2 linked regions of the Thermus aquaticus genome follow. Each later gene encodes a partner of the first gene's protein in a complex. Links are inferred from orthologs where the notes say so. Each region holds a gene or a part of one and is shown on either strand. Other genes may lie near its edges. The genes, in order: cdaA and glmM.

What was found.
Region 2: the proteins of cdaA (region 1) and glmM are in contact, whole or in part, in a crystal structure (PDB 7OJS), measured with the Bacillus subtilis proteins. The link is inferred for Thermus aquaticus from one-to-one orthologs.

What each region holds. Positions count from the first base shown.
Region 1 is NZ_LHCI01000106.1:452,738-461,361, reverse strand. The notes cover bases 2,408-5,363. They hold cdaA (diadenylate cyclase CdaA), read left to right. Parts: upstream 2,408-3,506; coding sequence 3,507-4,220; downstream 4,221-5,363. Other genes in these bases: def (peptide deformylase), read left to right, coding at 5,031-5,363; BVI061214_RS13720 (CdaR family protein), read left to right, coding at 4,213-5,025; BVI061214_RS03420 (phosphopentomutase), read left to right, coding at 2,408-3,503. Outside these bases: BVI061214_RS03445 (enoyl-ACP reductase FabI), read right to left, coding at 1-188; BVI061214_RS03440 (DinB family protein), read left to right, coding at 223-717; BVI061214_RS03435 (glutaredoxin family protein), read right to left, coding at 808-1,059; zapE (AFG1/ZapE family ATPase), read left to right, coding at 1,119-2,090; BVI061214_RS03425 (hypothetical protein), read left to right, coding at 2,100-2,357; more of BVI061214_RS03420, read left to right, coding at 2,358-2,407; more of def, read left to right, coding at 5,364-5,603; fmt (methionyl-tRNA formyltransferase), read left to right, coding at 5,600-6,514; BVI061214_RS03395 (hypothetical protein), read right to left, coding at 6,667-8,361; BVI061214_RS03390 (hypothetical protein), read right to left, coding at 8,358-8,624. UniProt on the Bacillus subtilis protein: One of 3 paralogous diadenylate cyclases (DAC) in this bacteria, catalyzing the condensation of 2 ATP molecules into cyclic di-AMP (c-di-AMP). Upon expression in E.coli leads to c-di-AMP synthesis.
Region 2 is NZ_LHCI01000106.1:1,820,938-1,829,554, reverse strand. Bases 3,901-6,849 are described here. They hold glmM (phosphoglucosamine mutase), read left to right. Parts: upstream 3,901-4,698; coding sequence 4,699-6,000; downstream 6,001-6,849. Other genes in these bases: BVI061214_RS10655 (aspartate aminotransferase family protein), read left to right, coding at 6,684-6,849; BVI061214_RS10660 (acyl-CoA thioesterase), read left to right, coding at 6,276-6,674; BVI061214_RS10665 (ribosome-binding factor A), read left to right, coding at 6,010-6,294; BVI061214_RS10675 (ATP-binding protein), read right to left, coding at 3,901-4,611. In the rest of the region: aroE (shikimate dehydrogenase), read left to right, coding at 1-218; BVI061214_RS10685 (IMPACT family protein), read left to right, coding at 250-807; polA (DNA polymerase I), read left to right, coding at 809-3,307; more of BVI061214_RS10675, read right to left, coding at 3,424-3,900; more of BVI061214_RS10655, read left to right, coding at 6,850-7,928; rnr (ribonuclease R), read left to right, coding at 7,930-8,617. UniProt on the Bacillus subtilis protein: Catalyzes the conversion of glucosamine-6-phosphate to glucosamine-1-phosphate. Glucosamine-1-phosphate is used for cell wall biosynthesis.

The sequences.
Region 1 (8,624 bases):
AAGAGGAGGGCCCCGCCCAGGGCCTCGGCCAGCTTCTCCGCCTCGGGGCGGATCCTCTCCCCCTGGTAGCTTAGGGCGATCTCCGCCCCCGCCTCCTTGAGCTTCTCGGCGATGGCGAAGCCCAGGCTTCGCTGGTTGGTGACCCCCATGACCAGGGCCTTCTTGCCCGCAAGGTCCACGGTGAGCATGGGGGGATTATACCCGCGGGTAGAATGGGGCATCATGGTGAACCTGGACGTCTATGGGAACAAGGAGGAGGTCTTAGCCCGGCTCGCCCAAAGCCGCCAGGCCCTCCTGGCCCACCTGAGGGAAGCTGAGCCCTCCTGGCTCACCGCTCCCCTCCGCCCCGGGGCCTGGACCCCCCTCATGGTGGCCGAGCACGTGGCCCTGGTGGAGGACTCCACCGCCCGGGTCCTGAGGCGGCTCAGGCGGGTGGCGGCGGGGGAGAACCTTCCCCCCGTCCCCTTCGTCCCCGGGGAGTTCAAGGAGGGGAAGCCCCAGGCCCCCGAGCCTGTTCAGCCCAAAGGGGAGCTAAGCCTGGAGGAGGTTTTGGCCCTACTGGAGAGGGCCCGGGGCTTTCTCCTGGAGGAGGCGGAAAAGGCCGACCCCGATAACCCCGCTACCTTCCCCCACCCCTTCTTTGGCCCCCTCACCGCCCTGGGCTGGCTGAGGGCCGCCGCCTACCACGAGGAGCACCACCTGAGGGCCCTGGGCTAAGTGGCTATCCGTTCACCATAGAAAGCCTTTCCCTAGGCCTTGGTGCGCCCTTTTGGGGCCCCCGCCGTGGCAAGAGCTACGGCGGGGTACTTAGGCGCTTTCCCGGTAGCGGGCGAGCCAGGCATTCAGGCTTTGCGGGGAAACCCCGCGGATGGCCTCGAGGCGCCCCCGCCACTCCAGCACCACCCCGGCCGTGGGGCTTCCCACCAGCTCGGCGATCTTTTTGGCGGCCTCGGGGTCGGCCTTGGCGTTCACGAACTCGTAGGGAACGCCGTTTCTTTCCAGGAACATCTTCACGATCTCGCAGGGACCGCACCCGGGGATGCCGTAAAGCCGCACCATACCCCCTAAGGGTAGCATAGGGCGCCTTTTGCCGGGGCCTTGGGCTAACCTAGGGGGCGATGCGCCTCACGGAGCGCTACCCCGAGGTCAACCTGGAGAAGCTTCTTGAAAGCTTCGTCCCGCCCCCCCGCTTCCAGGGGGCCACCTTCGCCACCTACCACCCGGACCCCCGCTACCCCTCCCAGGCCCTGGCCAAGGAGCGGCTGCGAAGCTGGGTAAGGGACCGCCCCCGGGGCCTCCTCCGGCCCAGGATGCCGGGCCCCCAGGGCATCTATCTGGACGGGGGCTTTGGCGTGGGCAAGACCCACCTCCTGGTGGCCGCCTACTGGGAGGCCCCGGGCCCCAAGGCCTTCCTCACCTTTGAGGAGCTCACCTACGCCCTGGGCCTCATGGGCCTCAAGGAGGGAGCGAGGCGCTTTTCTGGCCTCCGCTACCTCTTCATAGACGAGTTTGAGCTGGACGACCCCGGCAACGCCCAGATGGCCACCCACTTCCTGGCCCTCACCATGGACAAGGGCCTCAGGGTGGCCACCACCTCCAACACCCCGCCCGGGGCCCTGGGGGAGGGGCGCTTCAACGCCGATCAGTTCCGCCACCAGATCCAGGGCCTGGCCAGGCGCTTCGCCGTGGAGAGGATAGAGGGGGAGGACTACCGCCACCGCGAAGCCAAGGGCCTCCCCCGGCCCTGGGGGGAGGAGGAGCTTCTTAGACGCTTCCACGAAGACCCCAGGCCCAAGACCCTGGACGCCTTCCCCGAGCTCCTGGCCCACCTCCGCGCCCTCCACCCCATCCGCTACCGCTACCTCTTCGTTGGCGTGGAGGTGGTCTACCTGCGGGGCCTGGAGCCCATCCCCGACCAGAACGACGCCCTCCGCTTCGTCCACTTCGTGGACCAGGTTTACAACCTGGGCCTGGAGCTCAAGGCCTCGGGGGCCCCCCTCGAGGCCCTCTTCCCCGAGACCTACCGCCACGGGGCCTTCGCCAAAAAGTACGGGCGGGCCCTTTCCCGCCTGGCGGAGCTTTTGGGGTAGCATGGGAGCATGGACCTGGCGGACAAGCTTTCGGAGCTGGCCCAGGCCCTCTCGCAGGCCAGCGCGGCGGTGGGGATCCTGGAGGCCATAGAGGAGGTTCTGGAGGAGTACGGGGACGGGGAGCTTTCCCTGGAGGAGGCCATGGAGGAGATCCAGGGCTTGGTGGAGGAGTTCCAGGCGGTCCGGGCCCTCTCGGAGATGTCCCCGGAGGAGATCATGGCCCTGGCCCAAGAGGAAGAGGAGGACGAAGGGGGGCTTCGCTCTTAGATGAAGGTGGTGGCCATCGTCCTGGACTCGGTGGGCCTGGGCTACCTGCCGGACGCCCCCCTTTTCGGCGACGAGGGGGCAGACACCCTGGACCACACCGTCCTCAAGACGGGCGTGGCCCTGCCCCACCTGGCCGACCTGGGCCTGGGGTGGGTGGCCGGGGTCCACACCCTGCCCAGGCCCAAGGAGCCCAAAGGGGCCTTTGGCCGCATGCGGGAGGTGAACCCGGGCAAGGACACCACCACCGGGCACTGGGAGTTCGTGGGCATCTACCTGGAAAAGCCCTTCCGCACCTACCCCGAGGGCTTTCCCGAGGAGCTCCTTCGGGCCTGGGCGGAGCGGATCGGGGTGGGGGGGTGGCTTCTCAACCGCCCCTACTCCGGCACCGAGGCCATCCGGGACTACGGGGAGGCCCACCTGAAGACGGGCTACCCCATCGTCTACACCTCGGCGGACTCGGTCTTCCAGGTGGCCGCCCACGTGGAGAGAGTCCCCCTGGAGGAGCTTTACCACTGGTGCCAGGTGGCCCGGGAGACGCTAAGGGGCGAGCACCAGGTGGCCCGGGTCATCGCCCGGCCCTTCGCCGGGGAGCCCGGGGCCTTTTACCGCCTGGAGCACCTCCGGCGGGACTTCGCCCTGGAGCCTCCCAGAAACGTTCTGGACGTCTTGAAGGAAGGGGGCCTCGAGGTGGTGGGCGTGGGCAAGATCCCCGACATTTACGCCGGGCGCGGCTTCACCCGGGCGGTCAAGACCAAGGACAACAAGGGCGGCCTGGAGAAGACCCTGGCCCTCATGGAAGAGGGCTTTTCCGGCCTCGTCTTCACCAACCTGGTGGATTTTGACGCCAAGTACGGCCACCGCCGAAACCCCGAGGGGTACGCCAGGGCCCTAGAGGAGGTGGACCGCTTCCTCCCCCGGCTCCTTTCCGCCCTGGGCCCGGAGGACCACCTCTTTCTGGTCTCCGACCACGGCAACGACCCCACCTTCTTGGGCACGGACCACACCCGGGAGTACGGGATGCTCCTCTGGGTGGGCCCGGGGGTCAGGGGGGACCTGGGCACCCGGGAGAGCTTCGCCGACCTGGGGGCCACCTGGGCCAGGCTTTTCGGGCTCGCCTGGGAGGGGCCGGGGAAGAGCTTGGTGTAGGCCATGGCCTTCACCTGGCGTGACCTTTTGGACATCCTTCTCGTCACCGCCCTCTTTTACTCCCTCTGGCGCCTCATCGTGGGCACCCGGGCCTTGAACCTGGTCCGGGGGCTTCTCGTCTACCTTCTGGTCTGGTTCCTGGCCAACCTCCTGGGGCTTGCCACCCTTTCCTGGATCCTGGGCAACGCCGCCACGCTGGGGGCCTTCGCCCTGATCGTGGTCTTCCAGCCGGAGCTCAGGGGGCTTCTGGAGCGCCTGGGCCGTCCCCAGGGGCCCAGGGCCACCTCCTTGGCCCTGGAGGAGCTCCTTCTGGGGGTGGCCCGCCTCGCCGAAAGGCGGTACGGGGCCCTGATCGCCCTGGAAAGGCGCACCCCTTTGGGGGAGTACGCTGCCACGGGGGAGGTCCTAGAGGCCAGGCTTTCCGCCCGCCTGCTGGTGACCCTCTTTTACCCCGGGACGCCCCTCCACGACGGAGGGGCCATCCTGCGGGAGGGGAGGCTTCTTGCGGCGGGGTGTCTCTTTCCCCTCTCCGAGGCCCAGGTGGGCCTCGGCACCCGGCACCGAGCCGCCTTGGGCCTCTCCGAGGTCTCCGACGCCCTGGTCCTGGTGGTGAGCGAGGAGACGGGGAGCGTCCGGCTGGCCGAGGGGGGGAGGCTCTCCCCGCCCCTCAGCCTCGAGGCCCTGCGGGCCCGGCTCAAGGAGGCGCTGCATGCGTGACTGGCCCGCCCTCCTCCTCTCCTTCCTGGCCGCCCTGGCCGTCTGGTACTCCCTCAAGGAGCGGGCCCCCGTGGTGGAAAGGGCCCTGAGCGCTCCCCTCCAGGTGGTGGGCCTGGAAGGGGACCGGGTGGCGGAGGGGGTGCCCAGGGAGGTCCTCCTGCGCCTCCGGGGCCCCGCCCCCCTGGTGGAGGGCACGCCCCCCGTCTCCGCCTACCTGGACCTCTCCGGGGCCGAGGGGGCCTTCAGCCGGGAGGTGCGCGTGGCCGCCCCCCGGGGGGTGGAGGTCCTGGAGGTGCGCCCGGCCAGAGTGGAGGGGCGGGGGGAGGCCCTTTTGAGCCGTCCCTTGCCGGTGGAGGTCCTGGCCCAGGGGGTGTGGGTGCGCACCGAGCCCGCCTTCGTGGAGGCCAGAGGCCCCAGGAGCCAGGTGGAGGCGGCGGTGGCGGCCGTTGGCCTGGACCAGGGGGAGGAGGTGGCCCTCACCGCCTTCGGGCCGGAAGGCCCCCTGCCCGCGGTGACCCTCTCCCCGCCCAAGGCGCGGGTGGTGGCCCGGGAGGAGCCCCTGTTCCGCAAGGTGCTCCCCCTGGTCCTAAAGGCCCCGGAGGGCCTCGAGGTGCTGGACTACGCCCCCAAGGAGGTGGAGGTGGTGGGGCCCAGGGAGGTTCTGGAGGGCCTTGAAGAGGTGGAGGCCAGGCCCCAGGAGGGCTTCCGGCCCGGGGAGGTGGCGGGCCCCTTTCTCCTCACCCTGCCTCCGGGGGTGAGGCCCCTGGGCCAGGTTTTGGGAAGGGCCCGGTTTGCGCTAAAATAGGCGGGATGATCTACCCCATCCGCCTCTACGGGGACCCGGTTCTGCGGAAGAAGGCCCGCCCCGTCCAGGACTTTTCCGGCCTCAAGAAGCTCGCCGAGGACATGCTGGAGACCATGTGGGAGGCCCGGGGGGTGGGGCTTGCCGCCCCGCAGATCGGCCTTTCCCAGAGGCTCTTCGTGGCCGTGGAGTACGCCGACGAGCCCGATGAGGAGGAGAGGCCCCTGAGGGACCTGGTGCGCCAGGTCTACGTGGTGGTCAACCCGGTCATCACCCACCGGGAGGGGCTGGTGGAGGGGCTCGAGGGGTGCCTCTCCCTGCCCGGCCTCTACTCCGAGGAGGTGCCCCGGGCCGAGCGCATCCGGGTGGAGTTCCAGGACGAGGAGGGGCGCAAGAGGACGCTGGAGCTGGAGGGATACATGGCCCGGGTGTTCCAGCACGAGATAGACCACCTGGAGGGCGTACTCTTCTTTGAGCGCCTGCCCAAGCCCAAGCGGGAGGCCTTCTTGGAGGAGCACCGGGCCGAGCTCGCCCGCTTCCAAAAGGAGGCCCGGGCCTTCTTGAAGGAGCTTTCCCAATGAGGGTGGCCTTCTTCGGCACCCCCTCCTGGGCGGTGCCTGTCCTGGACGCGTTAAACCGCCACCACCAGGTGGTCTTGGTGGTGACCCAGCCCGATAAGCCCAAAGGTAGGGGCCTGAAGCCCGCCCCGAGCCCCGTGGCCCAGTACGCCCTGGAGCACGGCCTCCCCCTCCTCAAGCCCGAGCGCCTCAAGGGGAACGAGGAGTTCCTGGAGACTTTCCGGGCCGCAAGTCCAGAGGTGGCCGTCACCGCCGCCTACGGCAAGATCCTGCCCAAGGAGGTCCTCGAGGTTCCCCCCTACGGCTTCCTCAACCTCCACCCCTCCCTTTTGCCCAAGTACCGGGGCCCAGCCCCCGTGCCCTGGGCCCTCATCCGGGGGGAGAAGGAGACCGGGGTGGCCATCATGAAGACCGAGGAGGGGCTGGACACCGGCCCCCTCTACGCCCTCTGGCGCACGGAGATCCTGCCGGAGGAGGACGCGGTGGCCCTCGCCGAGCGCCTAAGGGATAAGGGCATAGAGCTTCTCCTAAAGGTTTTGCAGGACCTTCCCCACCTCACGCCCACGCCCCAGGAGGGCGAGGCCAGCTACGCCCCCCTCCTCACCAAGGAGGAGGGGAGGATTCGCTTTGGGGAAAGCGCCGAGGCCATCTATAACCGCCACCGGGGGGTCCAGCCTTGGCCCGGGAGTTACTTCTTCCACGAGGGCAGGCGGGTCAAAGTTCTAAAGATGCGCCCTGAACCGGGTCAAGGAGAGCCCGGCGTGGTCCAGGCGGTGGACCGGGAGGGGGTCCTGGTGGGGACGGGCGAAGGGCTCATCCGGCTTTTAGAGGTCCAGCCCGAGGGCCGGCGTCCCATGCCCGCCGCCGACTGGGCCCGGGGCTACGGGGTTTTGCCGGGGACCCGCCTAGAGTAGCCCCCGCGGCGCAGTCAAGGCCGCAGGGGGTTTTGCCGGGGCCCCTCTTCTGGCGCTAAGTGGTTGCCCGTTGCTATACAAAACCTTCCCCTAGACTCCCCTGCGCCCTTTCTTTTGGGGCCCCACCGCGGCGAAAGCCGCGGTGGGGTACTTTAGAACTCCTCGTCCCACTCCACGATGGTCTCGCTGGTGAGGGTGGTGGCGGGCTTGCTCTCTATCCCGCTGGCCGTCACCTCCGCCCCCCGCTCCTTCAGGAGGCCGAACTGGGCGGCGATACCCCGTAGGCCCGCCCCCGCCAGGGCCACCACCAGGAACACCGTGAAACCCCAGGTCAGGTACGGGAGGAGGCCCTGGCCGATGGAGAAGTTGGCCAAAGCAGCCAGCCAGGGTAGGCCCCCGTACTCGGCCATGACCGAGCCGAAGTAGGAAAGCCCCTCCGCCAGGATGGGTAGAAGGAGGAAGAGGAAGGCCAGGCCTAGGAGGTTCCAGTAGACGTTGCGCCCGCCGAAGGTGAGCCGGATGAGGTAGAGGGGGAAAAAGGCCAAGGCCGCGGCCAGGAGGAAGAAGACCGCCCTAGAAACGCCCACCAAGTTCAGAAGGCTAAGCCGGAAGTCTAGCCAGGGGGTTTCCCTAGGGCCAGTACGGAACTGGCGGCCTAGCTCCTCCAAGGCCTCGTACACGGGGAAGACATCTATGGCCCGCACCCCCACCGCCTGGGTCAGGCGGGTGAGGGCTCTTAGAGTCCTTTCCGTGAGGCTGGGGTTCACCAGGGCGGCCAGGGGCTCTATTTTGGCGGAGAAGTTCCAAAAGGCTGCCTCCAGATGCGCCCTGGCCTCCCCTTGGTTTCCCTGACCCAGAGCGGCGGTGGCCAGGCCCAGCTGGAGCTGGGTCTGGGTGAGGGCCTCCAGAAAGTCCTGGTAGTAGGCGAAGCCCAAGTCGTAGGCTACCCGGCGCAGGCGCTCCCTAAGGGCGGGGTCTGCCCAAGAGGCCACGTAAAAGGTTTCCACCTGGGGGCTTTCCTGGACTGGAAGAGGAGAGGAGGGTGCTGGAGCCGGGGTGTTGGCCTGGGGCAGGGATGGGGCCTGGGTGGCGGGGCTTGGGGCGGGAGGGGGGGCCGGGGTGCCGGCCTGGGGTTTGGGAACTGGGGCCGCGGCGCCCGGCCTGAGAGCCTCCCTCCAGGCCAGAACCTTTTTCTGGATTTCCTGCACCTCCGGGCGGAAGGCCTCCCCGCCCGAGACCTTGGCCAGGGCCTGGATGAAGTCCTGGGCCTTGAGGGTGCTCCTTTGGCTATCCTGGATCACCAGGTAGCGGGCGTAGGCCCGGGCCAGGGCCAGGTAGGCCTGGGGGCGGGAGGTGGCGGCAAGGGCCTGGGCCAGGTCCTGGGCCATGAGGGCCAGGTAGCGCCCTTCCAGACGCTTCCTGGCCTCCTCAGGGGGCAGGCCCGCCACCTCCCTCACCGCGCCCTGCCCCAGGCCGGTGGCCCGCACCAGGCGGCTGAGGTAGAGGGCCTTCTCCTCCCCTTGCGCGGTGAAGAAGCCGTCGTAAAGGGCTTTGCCCAGGAGGTGGCGCACCAGGAGGAGGCGGGCCTCGAGGTCTACCGGGCTTTTCCGAAGCACCGCCTGCCGGGCCTCCTGGAGGTTGCTTATGGCGGCGTCCCGAAGGACCGGGGGAAGCCCCTCCGCCTCCTGGCGCAGAAGTCCCTGGGCCTGGTCCAGGGCGGCCAGGGCCCCTGTGGGGTTATCCAGGCGCACCCGGGCCAGGGTTGCTTCCAGGCGGTCGTAGACCTGGGGAAGGGGCGCGGCCAGGGCCAGACCGAGAAGCGCCACCAATAAAAGCCACCTCTTCATCCCTCCACCTCCGATAGGTTGGTAAGCCGCCTCAGGTTATGGAGGAGGCGGCCCACGTTGGTCTCCTTCCGGGCCACAAGGCCGATGTACCCCTGCCCCAGCGCCCTCATGGCTACCAGATTATTCTGCAAAAGGCCGTAAAAGGTTTGGTACCCCTGCCGCTTCAGAAGGAGGTGAAAGGGGTCCAGGGGGACGGGCTCCCCGGCGAAGAGCTCCTCCCGGCCGCTTTCCCCGGCCACCACCACCCCCACCACCCCCTCCAG
Region 2 (8,617 bases), 1.4 Mb from region 1 along the record:
CCGCCGAGCTCTTCCCCGAGGCGGGGGCGGCGGTGGACCTGGTCTACCGCCCCCTCTGGACCCGCTTCCTGAAGGAGGCCCGGGCCCGGGGGCTTCTGGTGCAGACGGGGCTTCCCATGCTGGCCTGGCAGGGGGCCTTGGCCTTCCAAATCTGGACGGGGCTTCTTCCGGACCCCAAGGGGATGGAGGAGGCGGCCTTGAGGGCCCTGGGCGGGTAGGCTGGAGGGGGCGGTCTTGCCCGGAGGTCTTGTGCGCCTGACCCTGGCTGAACCCGTGGTCCACGAGGAGGTCATCCAGAAAAGCCGCTTCATCGCCAAGGCGGTCCCCGTGGCCTCGGAGGAGGAGGCCTTGGCCTTTTTGGAGGCCCACCGGGAGCCCGAGGCCACCCACAACTGTTACGCCTACAAGGTGGGCCCCCTCTACCGCTTCTTTGATGACGGCGAGCCCGCGGGAACGGCCGGGAAGCCCATCCTCCACGCCATAGAGGCCCAGGGCCTGGACCGGGTGGCGGTGCTGGTGGTCCGCTACTTCGGCGGGGTCAAGCTGGGGGCGGGGGGGCTGGTGCGGGCCTACGGGGGCGTGGCGGCGGAGGCGTTGCGCCGGGGGCGGAAGGTGCCCCTGGCCTTCGTGGTGCCCTTCGCTGAAGTGGGCCGGGTGCACGCCCTCTTGCAGAAGTGGGGGCATGGGGCGGAGGAGATCTACCTGCCTGAGGGCGTCCGGTTCCAGCTGGCCCTTCCCGAGGGGGAGAGGGAGGCGTTTCTAAAAGCCCTTCAGGACGCTACCCGGGGGCGGGTGGTGGAAGGGTAACATGAGGGGGATGCTGCCCCTCTTTGAGCCCAAGGGCCGGGTCCTCCTGGTGGACGGCCACCACCTGGCCTACCGCACCTTCCACGCCCTGAAGGGCCTCACCACCAGCCGGGGGGAGCCGGTGCAGGCGGTCTACGGCTTCGCCAAGAGCCTCCTCAAGGCCCTCAAGGAGGACGGGGACGCGGTGATCGTGGTCTTTGACGCCAAGGCCCCCTCCTTCCGCCACGAGGCCTACGGGGGGTACAAGGCGGGCCGGGCCCCCACGCCGGAGGACTTTCCCCGGCAACTCGCCCTCATCAAGGAGCTGGTGGACCTCCTGGGGCTGGCGCGCCTCGAGGTCCCGGGCTACGAGGCGGACGACGTCCTGGCCAGCCTGGCCAAGAAGGCGGAAAAGGAGGGCTACGAGGTCCGCATCCTCACCGCCGACAAAGACCTTTACCAGCTCCTTTCCGACCGCATCCACGTCCTCCACCCCGAGGGGTACCTCATCACCCCGGCCTGGCTTTGGGAAAAGTACGGCCTGAGGCCCGACCAGTGGGCCGACTACCGGGCCCTGACCGGGGACGAGTCCGACAACCTTCCCGGGGTCAAGGGCATCGGGGAGAAGACGGCGAGGAAGCTTCTGGAGGAGTGGGGGAGCCTGGAAGCCCTCCTCAAGAACCTGGACCGGCTGAAGCCCGCCATCCGGGAGAAGATCCTGGCCCACATGGACGATCTGAAGCTCTCCTGGGACCTGGCCAAGGTGCGCACCGACCTGCCCCTGGAGGTGGACTTCGCCAAAAGGCGGGAGCCCGACCGGGAGAGGCTTAGGGCCTTTCTGGAGAGGCTTGAGTTTGGCAGCCTCCTCCACGAGTTCGGCCTTCTGGAAAGCCCCAAGGCCCTGGAGGAGGCCCCCTGGCCCCCGCCGGAAGGGGCCTTCGTGGGCTTTGTGCTTTCCCGCAAGGAGCCCATGTGGGCCGATCTTCTGGCCCTGGCCGCCGCCAGGGGGGGCCGGGTCCACCGGGCCCCCGAGCCTTATAAAGCCCTCAGGGACCTGAAGGAGGCGCGGGGGCTTCTCGCCAAAGACCTGAGCGTTCTGGCCCTGAGGGAAGGCCTTGGCCTCCCGCCCGGCGACGACCCCATGCTCCTCGCCTACCTCCTGGACCCTTCCAACACCCCCCCCGAGGGGGTGGCCCGGCGCTACGGCGGGGAGTGGACGGAGGAGGCGGGGGAGCGGGCCGCCCTTTCCGAGAGGCTCTTCGCCAACCTGTGGGGGAGGCTTGAGGGGGAGGAGAGGCTCCTTTGGCTTTACCGGGAGGTGGAGAGGCCCCTTTCCGCTGTCCTGGCCCACATGGAGGCCACGGGGGTGCGCCTGGACGTGGCCTATCTCAGGGCCTTGTCCCTGGAGGTGGCCGAGGAGATCGCCCGCCTCGAGGCCGAGGTCTTCCGCCTGGCCGGCCACCCCTTCAACCTCAACTCCCGGGACCAGCTGGAAAGGGTCCTCTTTGACGAGCTAGGGCTTCCCGCCATCGGCAAGACGGAGAAGACCGGCAAGCGCTCCACCAGCGCCGCCGTCCTGGAGGCCCTCCGCGAGGCCCACCCCATCGTGGAGAAGATCCTGCAGTACCGGGAGCTCACCAAGCTGAAGAGCACCTACATTGACCCCTTGCCGGACCTCATCCACCCCAGGACGGGCCGCCTCCACACCCGCTTCAACCAGACGGCCACGGCCACGGGCAGGCTAAGTAGCTCCGATCCCAACCTCCAGAACATCCCCGTCCGCACCCCGCTTGGGCAGAGGATCCGCCGGGCCTTCATCGCCGAGGAGGGGTGGCTATTGGTGGCCCTGGACTATAGCCAGATAGAGCTCAGGGTGCTGGCCCACCTCTCCGGCGACGAGAACCTGATCCGGGTCTTCCAGGAGGGGCGGGACATCCACACGGAGACCGCCAGCTGGATGTTCGGCGTCCCCCGGGAGGCCGTGGACCCCCTGATGCGCCGGGCGGCCAAGACCATCAACTTCGGGGTCCTCTACGGCATGTCGGCCCACCGCCTCTCCCAGGAGCTAGCCATCCCTTACGAGGAGGCCCAGGCCTTCATTGAGCGCTACTTTCAGAGCTTCCCCAAGGTGCGGGCCTGGATTGAGAAGACCCTGGAGGAGGGCAGGAGGCGGGGGTACGTGGAGACCCTCTTCGGCCGCCGCCGCTACGTGCCAGACCTAGAGGCCCGGGTGAAGAGCGTGCGGGAGGCGGCCGAGCGCATGGCCTTCAACATGCCCGTCCAGGGCACCGCCGCCGACCTCATGAAGCTGGCTATGGTGAAGCTCTTCCCCAGGCTGGAGGAAATGGGGGCCAGGATGCTCCTTCAGGTCCACGACGAGCTGGTCCTCGAGGCCCCAAAAGAGAGGGCGGAGGCCGTGGCCCGGCTGGCCAAGGAGGTCATGGAGGGGGTGTATCCCCTGGCCGTGCCCCTGGAGGTGGAGGTGGGGATAGGGGAGGACTGGCTCTCCGCCAAGGAGTGATACCACCCCATGCTGGCCCAAGCCAGCATGGGGGCCCCGGCAAAAGGTTTCTGGGGAAGTTACCAGGCATGGTGGGCCGAAGGAAACAGGAAACAAGGGTATGAGGGTTTTTTGCCCTAAAGAAAGGCCAGGGGGTCCTCCCGAAGGAAGGCTTCCAGGGGGATACCCCCTGGGCCCAGGAGTAGCCCCTTTCCTCCAAAGGCCTGGGTGAAGGCTTTTAGCCCTTTGGTCCTTTGGGAAGGGGCGCTTTTGACCTCCAAAGCCAGAAGGCGCCTTCCCTTCTTCAAGACGAAGTCAACCTCCTGGTCCCTTTCCCGCCAGTAGTACACCTCAAAGCCCCCGTGGGGGGCGTGGGCCAGAAGGTGGGCGCCCACGGCGGTTTCCACGAGCCGCCCCATGAGGGCGGCGTCCGCCCACACCTCCTTTGGGGAAAGCCCCAAGACCGCCGTGATGAGCCCCGTATTAAGGGCCAGGAGCTTGGGGCTCGAGGCGCGGCGCCGGAAGGGCTCGGCGGCGTACTTCTGCAGGGCGGCTAGGAGGCCCGCCCCTCCTAGGAGCTCCAAGTAATGGGCCAGGGTCACCGTGTTCCCGGCATCCTGGAGTTGCCCCAGCATCTTTGTGTAGGAGAGCACCTGGCCGCTGTAGAGGAGGCCGAGCTCCAAAACCCGTCTTAGGAGGGCGGGTTTCTCCACCCGAGCGTGGAGCAGGATATCGCGTCCCAGGGTGGTCTCCAGAAGGGCGTCTTTGATGTAGCGGGCGAACCTCTCCGGTTCCCCCCGCAAGGGGGCCGTGCCCGGGTACCCCCCGAAGTAAAGGTACTCGGGGAGGGCGTACCCGAAGGCCCGCTCCATCTCGTAAAAGGTCCAGTGGGGGAGGCGAAGGACCTCAAAGCGGCCAGCAAGGCTTTCCGAAAGGCCCTTCTGCAGGAGTAGGGGAGAGGAACCTAAGAGGACCACCTTGAGGGGGAGGCCCTGGAGGGTGTCCTCGTCCCAGAGGCGCTTTAGGGTCTCCGACCAGCCCAACGCCTTCTGGACTTCGTCCAAGACCAGGAGGGCTTCCCCCGTCTGGGCCAGGCGGCGGGCCAGGGTCCACTGGGTTTCCAGCCAGGGGGCTTCCTTGAGGGTGGGTTCATCGGCGGAGGCGTAGTGGTAGGGAAGGCCGGAGGTCTGGGCCACCTGTAGGGCCAGGGTGGTCTTGCCCACCTGCCTGGGGCCTAGGACCACCTGCAGCAGGTGGCGGGGCGCCTTGAGCCGCCTTAGCAGTTCCTGGGCTTGGGGACGGGTAAAGGTGTTTTTGCTCAGCACAGTAAGTATTTTTACTCAGTGTGCTTAGTAAATCAAGCCGCGAAAAACCTCGCCACCTGTCCCCCGGGCCCTGGTATAGTGGCCGCCGTGAGGCGCTACTTCGGCACCGACGGGGTGCGGGGGGAGGCGGGCAAGCCCCCCCTGACCCCGGAGTTCGTCCTGAGGTTAGGCCAGGCGGCGGGGGCCTACTTCCGCCAGGAAAGCCCTAGGCCCGTGGTCCTCCTGGCCAAGGACACCCGGGAGTCCTCGGACCTCTTGGAGGCCGCGTTGGCGGCGGGCCTCATGAGCCAGGGGGTACGGGTGGAGCACCTGGGGGTCCTGCCCACCCCGGGGGTGGCCCACCTCACCCGCCGCCTGGGGGCCACCGCCGGGGCCATGATCTCCGCCAGCCACAACCCCTACCAGGACAACGGCATCAAGTTCTTCGGCCCCTCGGGGGAGAAGCTCCCCGACGAGGCCGAGGAGGCCATAGAGGCGCTTCTGGACGAGGCTCACCCTACCCGGGGCATCGGCACCGTGGGGGACTTCCGCGAGGCCGAGCGCATGTACATGGACTTCCTCCTGGAACACGCCCCGGACCTCACGGGCCTGAAGATGGGCCTGGACCTGGCCCACGGAGCCACCTACCGGGTGGGCCCCAAGGTCTTCCAGAGGGCGGGGGCCGAGGTCATGGCCTTCTTCAACACGCCCGACGGCAGGAACATCAACAAGGGGTGCGGCTCCACCCACCCCGAGGCCCTTTCCCGCTTCGTGGTGGAGCTAGGGCTGGACCTGGGCATCGCCTTTGACGGCGACGGGGACCGGGTCCAGTTCATTGACCGCAAGGGGCGGCTTTTCCACGGGGACCACATCCTCTACCTCACCGCTTTGGCCTTCGGCGAGCCCGGGGTGGTGGGCACGGTCATGAGCAACATGGGCCTCGAGGTGGCCCTCCGGGAGCGGGGCCTCGCCTTCCACCGGGCCCAGGTGGGGGACCGCTACGTTCTGGAAATGCTGAAGGAGAAGGGCCTTCACCTCGGGGGGGAGCCCTCGGGCCACGTCATCTTCCGCCGCCACCACACCACGGGGGACGGGCTCCTTTCCGCCCTCCTCACCCTGGAGGCCCTGAAGCGCCTAGGGGGCGACCTCTCCGAATGGTACGAGCGGCTTCCCATGTACCCCCAGGTCCTCCTTAACGTGCGGGTGGAGGACAAGGCGCGGGTCATGGAGGACCCCAGGCTCAAGGCGGCCATAGAGGAGGCAACGAGGCGGCTTGCGGGCCGGGGCCGGGTGAGCGTGCGCCCCTCGGGCACCGAGCCCCTGATCCGGGTCATGGTGGAGGCCGAGGAGGGCGCGGAGGCGGTGGCCCAGGAGCTGGCCCGGGTGGTGGAGGCCCTGGCCCGGGGGTAAGCTGGGGGCGTGAGCTACGGGAAGGCCCACCTGGAGGAGCGGCTTAGGCGGATTTTGGCGGAGGAGATCCAGGCCCTGGAGGACCCTAGGCTCTTCCTCCTCACCGTGGAGGCCGCCCGCCTCTCCCCGGACGGCGGCCTGCTTTCGGTCTACGTGGAGGCCTTCCGGGACCAGGAGGGGGCCCTCGAGGCCCTGGCCCACGCCGAGAGGCGGCTTGCCAGCGCTTTGGGGCGGCGGGTGCGCTTGAGGCGCCTGCCCCGTCTGGCGTTTCTGCCGTGGAATCCCGAACCCTGATCAAGGTGCGCTACGCGGAGACGGACCAGATGGGGGTGGTCCACCACTCGGTCTACGCCGTTTACCTGGAGGTCGCCCGGGTGGAGTTTCTGGAGGAGGCGGGGCTTCCCTACCACCTGGTGGAGGCCAGGGGGGTGTACTTCCCTGTGGTGGAGCTGGGCCTCACCTTCCGGAGCCCCGCCCGCTTCGGCGAGGTGGTGGAGGTCCGGACCCGCCTGGCGGAGGTTTCCTCCCGGGCCCTCCTCTTCCGCTACCGGGTTTTGCGGGGGGAGGCCCTCCTCGCCGAGGGGTTCACCCGCCACCTCTGCCAGGTGGGCGGGCGGGCCGCCCGCATCCCCGAGGACATCCTGAAGGCCTTGCGTGTGCTACACTTAGGGTAGCGTAGCGGCATGGACCTTTCCCCCTTCTCCCTCTTTGAGCGCCACATCAACCCAGGGCTCGCCGGCCTCCTCCGCTTCACCGGTCTGGACCGGGTGGAATCCCACGCCGAGGGGCCCTACGTCTGGGACACCACCGGCAAGCGCTACCTGGACTTTCTTGGCCTTTACGGCGCCCTGAACCTGGGCCACCGCCACCCCAAGGTGGTGGAGGCGGTGATGGCCCAGCTGGCCCGCATGCCCATGTCGGTGCGGGTCCTGGTCTCCGAGCCCACGGCCAGGCTGGCGGCCAAGCTGGCCGAGATCACCCCCGAGGGCCTGGAGATGGTCTTCTTCGGCAACTCCGGGGCCGAGGCGGTGGAGGCCGCCATCAAGCTGGCCCGGGCCTACACCGGCAAGCCGGGGATCATCACCACCGAGGGGGGCTTCCACGGCAAGACCATGGGGGCCCTCTCCCTCACCCCCAGGCCCCAGTACCAGGACCCGGCCAGGCCCCTCCTCCCCGGCGTCAAGGTGGTCCCCTATGGGGACCTCGAGGCCCTCGAGGCCGCCATAGACGGGGATACGGCCGCCGTCATCGTGGAGCCCATCCAGGGGGAAGGGGGGATCCGGGTGCCTCCCGAGGGCTACCTCCGGGGGGTGCGGGAGATCACCCGCAAGCGGGGGGTCCTCATGATCGCCGACGAGGTCCAGACCGGCCTGGGCCGCACCGGCAGGCTCTTTGGGGTGGACTGGGAGGGCGTGGCCCCCGACCTCATGACCCTGGCCAAGGCCCTGGGGGGCGGGGTCATGCCCATCGGGGCCTGCGTGGGGCGGCGGGAGGTCTTTGAGATCTTCAGGCAGAACCCCCTCTTCCACTCCTCCACCTTCGGCGGCAACCCCCTGGCGGCGGCGGCGGCCTTGGCGGCCATAGAGGTCACCCTGGAGGAGGACCTGCCCAGGAGGGCCCTGGAGATGGGGGGCCTCCTCATGGAGGGGCTTAAGGCCCTAAAGGCCCGGTACCCCCACCTCATAGAGGACGTGCGGGGCCGGGGGCTGATGCTTGGGGTGGAGTTCACCGACGCCGACATCGGGGCCCTGGTGGTGGCCGAGCTGGCCGAGCGGGGGGTCATCACCGCCTTCGGCCTCAACAACCCCAAGGTGGTGCGCCTGGAGCCCCCCCTGATCATCGGCCGGGAGCACGTGGACGAGGCCCTTTCGGCCTTTTCCGAAAGCCTTGAGGCCACGGAGAAGGCCCTCGAGGGCCTCTTAGGATAAAATGCGGGAAACCTTACTGGAGTTTTTCAAGAAAACCGGCAAGCCCCACCGGCTGGAGGAGATCCTCCACCGCTTTGGGCTTTCCAAAAGGGAGGCCAAGGCCTACCTGAAGGCCCTGGTTCGGGAAGGGCTTTTGGAGAAGAAGGGGAGCCAGTACTTTCTCCCAAGCCGGGTCCAGGGCCCCATCAGCCTGCACCGGGACGGGTACGGCTTCGTGCGCCTGCCCGAGAAGGACCTCTTCATCCCCCCGGGGTACACGGGGGACGCCTGGCCCGACGACCTGGTGGAGGCCCGGGTCATGCCCCCGGGCCGGGACGGAAGGCCCTTTGGGGTGGTGGAGCGGGTCTTAAAGCGGGCCAGGGAGCGGGTGGTGGGCACCTTGGACTATAGGCGGGGGTACGCCGTCCTCATCCCCGACGAGCCGGGCCTCCCCGAGCTAAGGCTTCTCCCCGAAGGCCTGGAGGGCCTCAAGCGGGGAAGCCGCATCGTGGTCCAGGTCCATTACGAGAAGCGCCCCTACGGGGTCTTCCTGGAGTATCTGGGCGAAGGGGACGCCCCGGAGACGGAGACCGAGGCCGTCATCGCCAAGTACGGCCTCCGGGCCGAGTTCCCAGAGGAGGTCTTAAAGGAGGCCGAGGCCATCCCCCTGGCCATCCCCGAGGAGGAGCTAAGGAGGCGGCAGGACTTCC